One region of the Lysinibacillus sp. 1 U-2021 genome, then DNA from elsewhere that is predicted to be linked to it. Evidence: riboswitches for the same ligand, from Rfam matches in the RefSeq annotation. Region 1 holds a riboswitch; the other holds the start of a gene.

Evidence for each region. A riboswitch is a leader RNA that binds a small molecule or an ion and turns the genes downstream of it on or off. The one in region 1 is predicted to bind cobalamin.
Region 2: it holds a riboswitch for cobalamin, as region 1 does, so the genes downstream of both, cobT (nicotinate-nucleotide--dimethylbenzimidazole phosphoribosyltransferase) here and QH639_RS21745 (hypothetical protein) in region 1, are expected to answer to the same signal.

The regions. Positions count from the first base shown of each region.
Region 1 is NZ_CP123966.1:4,105,467-4,112,910, forward strand. Features, by position in the region: gene QH639_RS21740 (elongation factor G) at 1-1,073, shown strand, start outside; gene QH639_RS21745 (hypothetical protein) at 1,221-1,976, opposite strand; cobalamin riboswitch at 2,203-2,386, opposite strand; gene QH639_RS21750 (GNAT family N-acetyltransferase) at 2,600-3,367, shown strand; gene QH639_RS21755 (PH domain-containing protein) at 3,531-3,911, opposite strand; gene QH639_RS21760 (YhfM domain-containing protein) at 4,022-4,390, shown strand; gene QH639_RS21765 (ABC transporter ATP-binding protein) at 4,449-5,174, opposite strand; gene QH639_RS21770 (ATP-binding cassette domain-containing protein) at 5,190-5,939, opposite strand; gene QH639_RS21775 (ABC transporter permease) at 5,932-6,744, opposite strand; gene QH639_RS21780 (ABC transporter permease) at 6,741-7,444, opposite strand, start outside.
Region 2 is NZ_CP123966.1:4,353,086-4,360,529, forward strand. Features, by position in the region: gene glnA (type I glutamate--ammonia ligase) at 1-586, opposite strand, end outside; gene QH639_RS23225 (MerR family transcriptional regulator) at 642-1,019, opposite strand; gene QH639_RS23230 (methionine gamma-lyase family protein) at 1,174-2,427, opposite strand; gene QH639_RS23235 (trimeric intracellular cation channel family protein) at 2,769-3,374, shown strand; gene cobT (nicotinate-nucleotide--dimethylbenzimidazole phosphoribosyltransferase) at 3,426-4,481, opposite strand; cobalamin riboswitch at 4,574-4,749, opposite strand; gene QH639_RS23245 (ABC transporter ATP-binding protein) at 4,846-6,540, opposite strand; gene QH639_RS23250 (ABC transporter A family member) at 6,580-7,444, opposite strand, start outside.

The DNA.
Region 1 (7,444 bases):
GTCGCTTTGAGACCGTTCAACAGGTAGAGGCAGGAGAAATTTTCGCTGTCAAAGGACTGAGCCAGGCAAACATTGGGGATCGAATCGGTACAACGATGCTATCACAGCCCTATGAGCTTGTCCCAACCTTACAGGCAAAGGTTCAATATGAGGGTGATCAGCATATCAAGGAAGTGCTACAGATTTTCCGGTTACTCGAAGCAGAAGAGCCGTCCTTGCGTGTGGTCTGGCAGGAAAAATTTCAGGAAATCCATGTGCATATTATGGGTGCCATTCAATTGGAGGTCCTGACAGAGGTATTAATGACGCGTTTTTCATTAGCTGTCTCCTTTGGTGAGCCGCAAATTTTATACATGGAAACCATTGCGACGACCGTAACGGGCTATGGTCATTTCGAGCCCCTCAAGCATTATGCAGAAGTTCATTTATTAATGGAGCCAAATCCACGTGGAACAGGTAATACCTTCACCAATGCCTGTCATGCCGATCATTTATCTGTAGGCAATCAGCGCCTTGTTGAAAAGCATCTGTTTGAGCGTGACCATCATGGGCTACTGACAGGCTTCCCTGTAACAGATATTCATTTTACACTTCTAACAGGTCGCGGGCACAATGAACATACATCGGGGGGAGATTTCCGTGAAGCCAGTTTCCGTGCCCTGCGTCAGGGGCTGGAGCAGGCACAAAATGTCCTACTTGAACCCTATTATCGCTTTAAAATGAAAGCTTCAAATGACTTTATCGGTCGTATGATGACTGATATTCAGCAAGCAGCTGGCACGTTCGATGACCCGATTTTATCCGAAACGGATGTTATCCTAACAGGTCGTGCACCTGTTGCCACTTTAATGAGCTACAGTACAACCTTTGCCGCCTATACAAATGGGAAAGGTGCACTCACACTCCAATTTGATGGCTATGATGTGTGCCATAATACAGAGGATGTGATTGCACAGTTTGGCTACGATAGAAATGCCGACCCTGAGTATAGTTCCTCTAGTATCTTTTGTGCTAAGGGCAAAGGATATTCGGTTCCATGGCAAGAAGCACAGGCAGCCATGCATTGCCTGTAGGATGGGATGAGCCTGCTCGCTTCGGGTATTTCCTCGGCTTCCGCGGGTATCCATCGCTCTAGCGCGGGTATTTCTTGCTTGGGCATCAATATATCTCTACCCTGCCATAAGATATTACAAGCCCTCCAAAAAATGGAGGGCTTGTTTTTATAGTGCACCGACAGCTTTCTTTGTTGGATTGTCCAACAAATATGCGGGTTCAACTATTACATAGTCATGCTTGTTCGTAAAATCAATGAGTACCTTACCAGGTTGACTTTTTAATAGTTGTAGATGATCAATTAATTGCAGTAAAAGCTCGTGACCGTTGCCACGTGGATGCCAGTTGAAATGATAATCATTTAACGCTTGCACCGCTTCAATAAATTGGGCATATTCCTGCTGCACAAATGCAATGAGTTTGTCATGATGAGATGCTAAATCATATAAATATGTTTCGTAAAAGCGCATGACAATCGAGCATAATAAGTCATTGACACGAGCGGCACTTAAAACAGGCTTGGGCTCCAATGATAGACGGTCGAGGTTGGGCTTTGCGCGTGTAGAATCAATGCGCGTAATTAAGTGATACGCTTCTCCTTTGACCTCATAGACAATCGGATTGGTCGGCATGTACATCATAAAACTATTCGTCTTTGTTTTTAGTTCATCTGCTATGGCTGCTTTCGCTAAAAGATGACCGTCCACATCCCCATTTTGTATCCAAATAATTTCTTTATTATATAAGATTTGCTCAAAGAAGCGATCATTACGAATCAGCTTCGTTGCTAATAATTGATCGATCAGAGACTCGACCACCATTCTTGTTTTCGCTTTCTTGGCAACTTCTGTGCGTGGTTGCTTACAAATGTTCAGATCTTCATAAGGCGTTTCCAACGTTGTCGTTACATGAATATTTGTCATACGTGCATCCCCTTTGCGTACATATTTTCAAAACAAAAAGGACTCCCTACTTTTGAGGAAATCCTTCATTTTATCTTCTTTCATCACACAATGCCAAACAAACCCTAAGTATGTGTGAACGAGTTCGATGGTGAACCCTTTCATTTACTATGGGCGTTTGACGTACTGTGACGAACAGAGCATTCTGTTTTGTCAACATGCCACCTCCTATTCCTCGTAGGTTTATGGTGTGTACTCGTAACAGGCAGGTATCCTGACTCATGATCATCGCTTCTTTTCTCCTTCCCGTCATTTGACAGTGGTTGCTGAAAAGTCGCTCACATTTACAGTTGCGGGACAGTGTCGGATTCACACCGACTTCCCTTTTAAGCAAATTGCACGCAATTTACACCTCTTACTACACGCTATTCAGTTGTCATAGGAATCGAGTGTACTCCACATTCCTATTAGATTACTAAAATCAATTGTAAAGTAGTGTTTTTCTAAAGTCAAATATCATAATATTTTCCAAACTACTAATAAAGTTATAGGGGGATATAAAAAAGGTGAACTGCGTATTTTTTATCTTTCATTGACTTTATAATGAAAGATAGTGTACTTCTAATAGTGGAAGGATGAAAAATATGAAAACAAGTCAACAATTAGTAACGAGTAATTTAGAGGAAAAAATGAAACTATTTACTCGAGCCGTTTCTGGACAAATTATAGAGGAAGCTCATTTTGTCATAGCCAATACAAATATTCCAACTGATACATTTAATTTGTTAGTAGCGAAATCGCCTATAATTCATAAGGAAAATCATCTTAAACAAAGGATTAATCATTTCATTGTGAATAAACTTCCCTTCAGCACGTGGGTGGATGCCAACTATCTAAGCGATGATTGGCTACAACTGATAAAAGACTGCAATTTACAGGAAGCTGAACGAAATATGATGATGAAGCTTGACCATACACTTCACACAGGTCCACGAATTTCCAATTATCTTACCATCACAGAAGTAAGTAACAAGGAAGATCTTCTACAATATAAGGAAGTTTTTCTAAGTTTATTTGGAGAAACAGCAGAAAGAGATGCATTAGAAATTTACTTTCATAAATTCTCACAGGAAAAACTAGCATCAAATGCCCGCATGTTTATTGGTTGTATAAAGGAAGTACCTATCGCTACGGGATTATTAATCGACAGTAAACATAGCTATGGGATTTATGATGTGATGACAAAAGATGCGTATAGGGGCAAGGGTTATGGCAGTGAGATGTTTCAATTCCTACTCAGTCAAACAATCGATAAGCAAAAGCCCGTAGTCTTACAGGCATCAGAGGATGGAAAAAATATTTATAAACGCTTCGGGTTTAAAGAAGTCGGAGAAATGATTGTATTTGAATAAGGTCTCGGCAAGGCGCTCTTATTTACACTTGACAGTATTTTCGAGCTTACCGTAATCATGAAGCCGATTTAAAATCCGTTACACCGCCCCCTTCCTGGCACGACAGAAAAGCCTCGCAAATCTGCGGGCTTTGGGTTGTGCACACGTACTATTAGCATCTTCATTACGTCCCCAAAACATACTGTGCTAAGACGCTTTGCACCTTATAAATATTTGTCGCCTTATTGAAGTTTTTTTGAATCGGTAATGGACTGCCAGACACCCATATTTTAAGCTCTGCATCTAAATCAAATGTTCCAGCTGTTTCGACTGAAAAATGAACGATATTTTTATAGGGAATGGAATGATACTCTGTTTTCTTGCCAGTCACTCCTTGCTTATCAATGAGGATCAATCGTTTATTGGTAAAAATAAACGTGTCTCTAATAATTTTATAGGCGTTCTTGACTGTCTCGTTTGGAATTAATAAATTATGGACCTCCTCCTGTAGTTTTTCTAAATTCACCTCGCTTGCATTGCCGATCAATCCATCAAATAAGCCCACTATCTGTCCCCTTTCGCTCTCGTTTATTTAATGTATTACAAAGAAGTGAGAGCTACGACAGGAAATGGTGGTATTATTTAGCCTATAGAGGGGGTGAGTGGTTGCGAATAATGATAGCTGCCTTAGTGTCTCTACTAGCCGTTGTTTTACTAGGATGTAATGAAAAACCAGATGATGAATTAGCTAAGGTCAGCATTTCTATTGGTGCTAAATTTAACAAGGTGAACACTGATTTTTTTAAAGAATATACGGATGAAGAATCACTTACACTATTCCAACAAGCCATTGCAACAACAGTCAAAAACGAGGGTGTTGTCAATATGGCTTCGCCAGAATATGATGGACAAATAGTGGACAAGGCAGGAAACAAATATCGCTATCATCTTTGGTTAGGTGATAAAGGGCAAAACAGTAGTTTGATGCATGTCGAGGATACGCATACGATCTACACAATATCTGAGGAGTTCACTGAAAAATGAGCTGCGCTCGTTCACTCATAAAAAAACACTTCCCATTCAAAGGAAGTGTTTTGCCAAATCAATGATCCATTGCCTGAAACAGCATTTTTGCATAGCTGTCCGTGAAGGTAAAGCCGTTATTCTCTTTGTTGCTCTCATCAACAATGGTTCCAGCCTTCATCACATAAATGCGATCGCATAAATAGGAAACAGCCTTTAAGTCATGAGAGATAAAGAGAATGGCCATTGCCCTTTCTTTATTCAAGGTCTTTAATAAATCAACGATTTCTCGTTGAATCAAGCGATCTAGGCTTGAAATAATTTCATCACATACGATTAATTGTGGCTCGACCAAAAGGGATCGTAATAAATTAACTCGTTGTTTTTCTCCGCCACTTAGCTCAGAGGGCAAGGCATGTAAGATATCTGTTGGTAGCTTGACCTTCTCCAGCATGGTCTGTAAATAGGTGTCCGTTATAGGTTGCTTATGCTGAAGCGGCTCTCTTAATAGGTCCCTTACAGTCCACATGGGATTTAAAGAGGCTGTTGCATTTTGAAAAATAATCTGGCAGTTGTCATAAAAAGCTGCGCGACGATGCTTGGTTATTGGTTGCTGTTGAAAGTATACTGCCCCTTTTTCAGGAGCTTCTAGCTGCATAATTACTTTGGCCAATGTGCTTTTGCCACTGCCACTTTCTCCTACTAAGCCGACTATTTCCCCTTTTCCTACAGTAAGATGAATATGATTTAATATTGGGCGTCCCTTTCGATAGCTTTTACAAATATTGTGAACCTGAAGTATCAAAGCCCACACCTCCTCCTAAAAATGATGCGCAACTAGCTGACTAGTGTATGGATGCTTAGGCTGCTCAAAGATTTCTGTTACTCGCCCTCGCTCCACAATTTCTCCATTTTTCATGACGAGGATAAAATCCGCGATGGAAGCAGCTACATCTAAATCATGGGTAATTAAGAGTACGGTTGTTTCTAGCTGTGTATGAAGCCTTTTCAATTGTTGAATAAATTCCTGTTGATGTAGCATATCTAAGGAAGAGGTTGGTTCATCCGCTAATAAAACAGCTGGCGCCAGATAAAGAGCACAGGCAAGCATACAGCGTTGTAGCATTCCTCCAGAAAGCTCGAAGGGATAGCGCTCCAACACATCTGCTGGTAAATGTAAATCCTGTACAATATGCTTCATTTCAGCTAGAAATACTGCCTTTGTCTGCCCCATCCGTAAGGCAGTTAATCCATACAATTGCTGTTTCATTTTTTGCGTTGGCGAAAAGCTATTAGCAGCATCCTGAAAAATCGTAAAGAAGTGCCTTTGGCGTAGTACAGCTTGATCCTGTTTTGCTAATTCCACTATATTTCTTCCATTAAAAAAGATTGAGCCTTCAACTGTTGCTTGCGCTGGAAGCATGCCTAGAATGGCAGAGAGCATGGTGCTTTTTCCACTACCGCTTTCACCTATCATCACGGTAATCTGACCTTTTGGCACCGTAAACGAGAGATCATTCAATATAAATTTTTCGTTTATTCGAACAGTAACATTCTCTATTTTAAACATGGGTCTGTCCCCCTCTCTGCTTAAATCTACTACCAATAGCTTGCACGCATAAAATCGTTACGAAAATGAACATCCCAGGAAAAAGGCCCATCCACCAAGCCCCGACAAGTAAATCATTTTGTGCAGTATAGAGCATCGTCCCCCACGATGGAATGGACGGTGGAACACCGATACCTAAAAAGCTTAAGGATACTTCCGTAAAAATAGCACCAGCAAAATTAAATATCGTCACGACAAAAATGGCGGGAAGACTATTACGCAATAAATGACGAAAAAGAATCTTCCACAGCGGCGTGCGAAACATCTTCGCCATGTGGATAAACTCTAATTCCTTCAACCGGATAAATTCAGAGCGCACGATACGGGCAGTGACAAACCAGCCTGTGCACCCCATAATCATTGCCATGCGCCATACACTTCCTTGCATAATCGCTTGAAGAGCAAGCACAATCACTAAAGATGGAATTGTTAAAAATGCCTCTAGTATACGCATCATCACTGCATCAATAGCTCCACCGAAATAGCCACTTATACCGCCATAGATAATGCCAATTATGCTGGATAGAACAACCGATAACGTAGCGATAAAAAGGGTCACTCTACCACCAACGAGTAGGCGGGAAAGAACATCTCTACCTAGCTGATCTGTGCCAAGGAGGTGTGTTCCATTAGGTGCTTCATAAATATGATTCATATCCATCGCGTTTGGCTCAAAAGGCACTAACCATGAGGAAAATAGGGTGAAGCCTACTAAAAGACCAAGAATCACTAGCCAAAAGATGAGCATTTTTTGCTCTTTTCTCATACGATTCCCCCTCTTCTTAAGCGGGGATTGAGACAAATCATGAGGACATCAATCACAAATAAACAGATAACGACTACTACGCCAGTGATTAAAATGGCACCCATCAGCACAGGAAAGTCCTTTACCATCACTGCTTTCACTAAAAGCTGACCTAAGCCTGACCAGCCAAATAATGTTTCAACCACGATGGATCCTCCAAAAAATGATGGGATGGTCACACCGACATAATTGATATATGGAATAATGGCATTGCGTAAAATCATCCTACGAATAGCTCGCTCTGGTACTCCGTTGGCACGTGCCACCTCTACATAATAACGATGCTTCTCTGCCTTCACATTTTCCTGTAAAAAACGTGCGAATACCCCTACATGTGCCAGTACAAGGACCGATAAAGGAAGAACCATATGGTATAGTCGGTCCACAAGGCCGCCATCCCCTCGTACATCCTTCATCCCCGATGAAGGAAACCAGCCTAGTTGTACAGAGAACACCATGATGAATAAAATGCCAAGCCAAAATGGAGGAATGGCTGAGCTAGCAATACTTACAAAGGAAAGTCCGCGATCTAATAACGAACCCTCCTTCATGCCTGCCTGTAAGCCGAGCCATGTTGAGGCAATGGCTACGATGCCTAAAGTTCCAACAACGAGCTGTAATGTATTTGGTAAACGTTCTTGTATAATTGTCGCTACTGGTC
Region 2 (7,444 bases), 250 kb from region 1:
CGTGTTGTCCTGGAGCTACCTCATGGTGTGATGCTTCAATTTCAAAGCCCATTTCTTCTAGCTCTAACACGATATCACGACGGCAATTTTCACCAAGGTCTGTTGGCGCTAAATCGAAATAACCACCATGGTCATTTACTTCTAATGTTGGTTCGCCTTTTGCATCTAATTTGAATAAGAAGAATTCTGGCTCAGGCCCTAAATTGAAGCTTGAGAAGCCCATTTCTTCCATTTTTTTAAGAATTCGTTTTAGGTTGTTACGTGGGTCACCAGCAAACGGTTCGCCTTTCGCAGTGTATACATCACAGATAAAACGTGCTACTTTCCCTTTTTCAGAAGTCCAAGGGAATACTACGAAAGTATCAAGATCAGGATATAAATACATATCAGATTCTTCGATTCGAACGAAACCTTCAATAGATGAGCCATCAAACATCATTTTATTTTCCAGTGCTTTGTCTAATTGACTTACAGGAATCTCAACATTTTTGATAGTGCCAAGAATATCTGTAAATTGTAAACGAATAAAGCTTACGTTTTTTTCTTCGATGAGACGTTTAATGTCCTCTTTTGTGTATTTACCCACAGTTTTCCACACTCCTATAATTTGTCTAGCTTTTATGTTTACCCTACCCTATTTATTAATAGAATCGAGATAAATCCCCTCTTCGGATGGACGATTTTTGCATGCGCTGTGCTTGACGCATTTCTTCGCGCATAATTTGGCGTAATTCTGAATCACTTAAATCTTGCTCATCAGTTGTTGCAACAGGATTTTTCTTTTTAGCAAATATTTTTTTAATCTTCGCCATATTCATACCCTGTTCTAAGTAGTCTTTAACCTCAAGCAATATATCGACGTCATTTAGTGAAAACATACGTCGATTGCCTTCTGTTCGGTGCGGCTCAATTAAATGGTGTTCTTCATAATAACGAATTTGTCTTGCCGAAAGCTCTGTTAATTGCATCACGATACTCATCGATAATAACGGCATAGTTCGTCTAATTTCACGACTCATTTAAGTCCTCCTCCAATACCCGCTTATCATATAACGAATTTTTTTTACTGTCAACCAACCATGTAAGGTTATCTAACATGAATGGCACTATTTTTTTCAATCTGATTAAAAATTGTAAAAAACTCTTCATATTTAGGCTTTATCTATTGTCTTGTTATGCTTTTTGAATGGCTTGAACCGCACTGCATATAGCAAATTTAACGTGTTCATATGTTAGTCCACCCTGGATAAATGCTGTATATGGCGGTCGTATTGGGCCATCCGCTGTTAGCTCAATGCTGGACCCCTGAATAAATGTTCCAGCCGCCATGATGACATCATCTTCATAGCCTGGCATATAGGCTGGTTCAGGAGCATAATGGGCATTTATCGGTGAGTTCGCTTGTATTTCGCGACAAAAGTCAATCATTTGCTGTGCTGTTTGAAAAGATACTGATTGAATTAAATCTGTACGCTTCGCATGATAGCTCGGAGTAGTACTCATGCCAATTTCATCGAGCATTGCAGCTGTAAATATCGCCCCTTTAAGTGCTTGCGATACAACATGGGGTGCCAGGAAAAATCCTTGATAAAAATCACCTAGTGTATTTAATGTGGCCCCCGCTTCTGCTCCAATACCTGGAGAAGTCATACGATAGGCACATTTCTCCACTAAATCTGCTCGGCCAGCAATATAGCCACCAATTTTAGCCAAGCCTCCACCTGGATTTTTAATGAGCGAGCCTGCCATTAAGTCAGCACCGACCTCTGTAGGTTCCTGTGCCTCTACAAACTCGCCATAGCAGTTATCTACAAAAATAACAGCTTTCGGGGCTATTTTACGTACCTTTACACACATATCTGCAATTTCTTCTATTGTAAAGGATGGACGTGTTGCATAGCCTTTTGAACGCTGAATCGCGATCATTTTGGTTTGTGCTGTAATAGCAGCCTCGACACCTGCCCAATCAATAACCTGATTATCTAGTAAATCCACATGTCGATAACCGATTTTATAATCTTTCAGTGAACCTGTATCTTTTTCACCACCATCGACAATGGATTGCAATGTATCATATGGCTGACCAGAAATATAAAGCAGCTCATCACCAGGACGTAAAATACCGAATAGACTAAGCGTAATTGCATGTGTCCCTGAAATAATTTGTGGTCGAACTATGGCTGCCTCTGCACCAAATACTTCTGCATAAACACGCTCTAGATTATCCCGTCCCTCATCATCATAGCCATAGCCGTTTGTTGGATGTAAATGATAATCACTTACTTGATGCTTTCTGAAAGCTGCTAGCACCTTCTGCTGATTGTAGAACGCCATTTCTTCTACCTTGGCATGATAAGGCCGAACTTGTTCCTCTACTTTTTCCGCTAACGATAGCGTTTCTGTTGATAACTTTGATGTAAACGTCATTCTTTCTTCTCCATTTCATAATGTCTCGCATTTCAATCAGTAAGATTTATTGACTATCTAAATTGACTTCAATCACTCTAGAATTCCCTAACCAACTACTGTTATATGAACGCTTTTGACGAATGTTTTTCTTTATTTTAATCACATTTTATCAATTTGTATGTGCACCTGTAAAACTTGCCTATTGTTTCTAAGGGCATTTTACGCTAAGCTAATGTGCGGACTCATTTCAAGAAGCGTATTTAATGACCGATTTTGGCTATTAAATTCATAGATTCTGTTACGTAAAAAGTCTTTTAACTTTTAAAAAAGTTTATTTATTGATAGAAGGGGTGAAAGGGATGGCTTGGGAGGTTTTTAGTATTATAGGAACAATTGCCTTTGCTATTTCGGGGGCAATTATTGCCATGGAAGAAGAATACGATTTATTCGGTGTATATATACTTGGTATTGTGACTGCTTTTGGTGGAGGAGCTATCCGAAATTTACTCATTGGACTACCTGTCACAACACTTTGGGGACAGGATATGATGTTTCAAATAGCGCTTGCTGCGATTACGATATTCTTTATTTTTCCCCATCATCTGATTCAACATTGGCATCGTTGGGGTAACTTCACAGATGCGATTGGCTTATCAGCATTCGCAATTCAAGGCGCACTCTATGCTGTCAAGCTTGATATGCCAGTAAGCGCAGTCATTGTAGCTGCTGTTTTGACAGGTTCAGGTGGTGGAATTGTACGAGATTTATTAGCTAGAAGAAAACCATTAGTTCTCCGTGATGAAGTTTATGGGGTTTGGGCAGCTCTTGCTGGATTGTTAATCGGCTTCGAGGTTTTTACAGGGGATATTTTCCTTTATATTTTATTCGCAGTAATTACAGCTTTACGTATTCTTTCCTATATGATGAAGTGGCGCTTGCCATTACGAAAATTAAATCGTGCATAAATACCATTCAGCCAATGACCAAAAATTAAGTCATTGGCTGTTTTATTGTTTTTATCTTTTTAACAACTGCATTGATTCTTCTAAAGTCACCATGTTTTTCATCATCGAGCAAGCTGCATCTAAAATAGGAAAGGCTAAGGCTGCTCCAGAACCTTCGCCTAAACGCATATTCATGTGCAACATTGGTTCAATGCCTAGTAAGGCAGCGGCAATTTTTGCCCCTGGTTCCTCTGAAGCATGGGAAGGAATGATATAATCGATTACTTTTGGTTCGAGCTTATAAGCAATGAGGGCGGCTATAGTCGAAATAAATCCATCAATGACAACGGGTTTACAATGGACTGCTGCGCCAAGAATAATACCTGTCATCGCCCCTATCTCTAACCCTCCAACCTTAGCCAGAACATCAATAACATCATTTGGATTAGGCTTATTTAAGGTAATTGCTTTTTCAATAACTGCCGCTTTATAGGCAATGCCTCCTTGGCCTACTCCTGCACCAAACCCCGTTACTTCGATAGGGTTGCATCCCGTCAAAACAGCTAATATCGCAGCACTTGGTGTTGTATTGCCGATGCCCATTTCTCCAGTCCCAAGTACATCAGCACCTTTTATGATTTCCTCAGTGGCCACACGGATTCCTACTTCTATCGATTGAATGGCTTCTTGTTTGGTCATAGCGGGACCTTGTGCCATGTTATCTGTACCATATTTAATTTTATGAATAAGGACACCTGCATCAAGTGGAATATCTCCTTTTACCCCAACATCTACTGTGACCACCTTTGCATTGGTAATGCCAGCAATCGCACAAACGCCTGTACCCCCCTTAGGAAAATTTAATGTTTGAAAGACCGTAACATCTTGTGGATTCGTGGTTACACCTTCCTCGCAAACACCATGATCTGCAGCACAGACAATCATCACTTTTTTGTCGACCATCGGATATAATTGTCCTGTTATACCAGAGAGCTGTACGGCAAGTGATTCTAGTTTACCCAAGCTACCTGGGGGCTTACAAAGCGCATCAATCCGCTTTCTGGCTTGCTCCATACTTTTCATATCAGCCCCCTGAATGTTTTGAATCGTGTCTTGTAATAATTGCATGATTATTTCTCCTCTCGTTCTCATTAAGACAAAATAAAAAGTCTGTAGTTTATTGTCATGACAAATAAACTACAGACTTTTCCATCATCTATATCTTCTAAAGCATGTAGGCAGGTCTCCTGGCTCAAGTTCAACACCTCATAGTACCTTCCCAGCAATTTGCTAGTGGCATACACTATGAAATTCCCTTATACAGTGGCGGGTCCGCTAAAGCTTTTCACTTTATTCCCTATTCTCCCTAGTGGGCACCTATTGCTTTTATGTAATTATGTTAAATCTACTTTACAACTTTTTTAGTGTCAAGAGGAAAAAATTTTTTGAGTGTTAACTTAGTAACACTACCTATTCAAACAATATAGGCTTATCAAGAGCTTGTAACAACTAATGAATCCCTCTCATTCACTTGATGCTTATCAACTTCAAAAATTTTATCTGCTTCACTTATTAAAACAGGGTGATGAGTAACCAATATAACAGTCTTTTGTTTTTCTTTATTTAAATATAAAAGTAATGTTTCTATATTTATTTGATTGTCTTTATCAAGCGCAGAAGTAATCTCGTCAAACAAATAGATATCCGCATCTCTTAGAAGCGATCTTGCTATTGAAAGTCTTTGCTGTTGCCCAGTAGATAATTCAAGCCCGTTATGCCCTATAAGAGTTTCAAATTTATAGTCCAACGTTTCTATATATGAATAAATGTTAACCATTTTACAAATTTGAATTAATTCTTCGTCCGTTGCATTCGGCTTTGCTAATAACAAATTTTCCCTTATTGTCCCTGTCATTATAAAATGCTCTTGCGTTACCAAACATACCCTTTTTCTATAAACATCAATAGGAATATATCTAATATTTTGATTGGATAGAAATATTTCACCCTGATAATTAATGTATAAACCTGATAATATATTCAATAATGTCGATTTACCTGATCCGCTTTCTCCCTTAATCAATACAATTTTCTTCAAAGGTATTTGGAGATTTATATTTTCTAAAACTGGAGATAATGCATTAGTATAGGTAAAGCTTACATTCCGTAATACTATTTTATCTTTTCTAAAATGATGCGAAGAATTTACATAGTCAGGTACTTCTAATTTCTTTAGATGATATTTATTGTCTTGCATTAAGTTTTTTACTCTATTTACAGACACAATTGCTTCTTGTAAAAATGAATTTAGTTGAGAAAATCTTAAAAATGACTGACTAAAGTTATTGGCATAGGTAGTGAATGCTATTAATACTCCTAACGTGAGGCTTCCTTTATAAATAAAGTAGGCACCTATAATAAGGATAATCAAATAACTTGTAAAGTTTATTAATTCTATTATTGATGCTGATTTTATACTTAAACGCATTTTATCAAGAGTATTTTTGTATAATAAGGTAATTTTCTTTTGATAGTTATCTATTGCGTTTGTCTCAGTATTAAATATCTTAAATAATTTAAATGATGACAGTAATTCTCCCAAATAGGTTAAATAAGAATCTAAATCTTCTTTGATGGCAGTATCCATCATCCTTATTTTTCTTCCATAATATTTAAAAATGATAAGTGCTAAAGGACAAGCTATGAATAAAATACTAGCTAAAATAAAATTAAGATTTATCAATATTACTAACACAATTATTATGCTGATAAAATCTACAACAATATTTAAAAACTCTGATACTACTTCAGAAAATGCCTTTGTATCATTTTCTATTTTATTCATCAGTTCACCTTTTGCTTTTAATTGATACTCATCCATGTCCATAGCCATGATTCTTTTTATTATCTTTAACTTAATATCCATTTGTAGATAGCAGGCAAATTTCGTTAAATAATATTTTTGGATTACTTTAAAAAATAAATTAAAAAGAAACAAAAAAGCCATAAACACTATAATTATGAATGCTGAATTGAGGTCTTTTACTGTTATAGAATCAATAAATTTACCAAATAAAAGGGGGTGTACTATACTTAAAATCATAGAAATGCCCATCAAAATATTTACTTGAAATAATTTTGCTTTGTATGGCTTTGTATACTTAAATACCTCACCTAATATTTTCATGAAATAATACTCTGTCTCCCTAATTTAGTTAAGGTTTTCTTATAACCTTTTGATATACAGATAAGCATTTTTCGGTTCTTCCTGTAATATATGTAGAAACTTTTCCATATACGGATCTTTTTCATTACTTATGAACAAATTTTCTACTGACTTCTTTTTCGCCTCACTAAAGAGCATGCTTTTATTTGTGTATATAACCTTTTGCTCAATTGTTCTTTTTAAAACCTCATAGCAATTAGTTTGTTCCTTGTTTTCCCACTGTTCATTCATTAATGTATTTATCATGTCTTCTGTAATATTATAGCCATAGTTAAATTCAAAAAATTTATTAGAATACGGGCGTATTTCAATGATGTCGCCAGAGCTACTAATAATATTTTCTAAACTATTGTTATCTGGAAGGCTAAAAACCCTCGTTATTTTCAGCGTGTGATACGGAATGTTGTTGACACCAAAGCTCTCCATTATTTGAGTAATGTCTTTATAAACATTCGCATAATTCTTCATTTTTTCTATACTTACACCTTTGTATTGGACAGTAAGCCCGTTATATTGATAATTTTGATAAGGCTTATTTGACAGCTCTTCTTCTTTATATCCATTATAAAAATGTAAGCTTAATAGAACGAAAAGCATCATACTGGTCATAATTCCAGCAACCCACTTTTCCGTTTTATTGGTGGCCTTCCTGCTGAATAAAATCGCGAACGATATAGAACACAAACAAACGGATAAAACACCTATAACATTTAAGTAATGAATAAAATCTGGATACATAAAGTTAAGAGTTGGAGCTAAATATTGAATCGTTTCTAGTCTATAACCATGCATTAGCATTAATAAAAAATAAATGATGACAATTAAAATTATAGACACTGCTTGACTTTTAAAAATTGTTGCCATC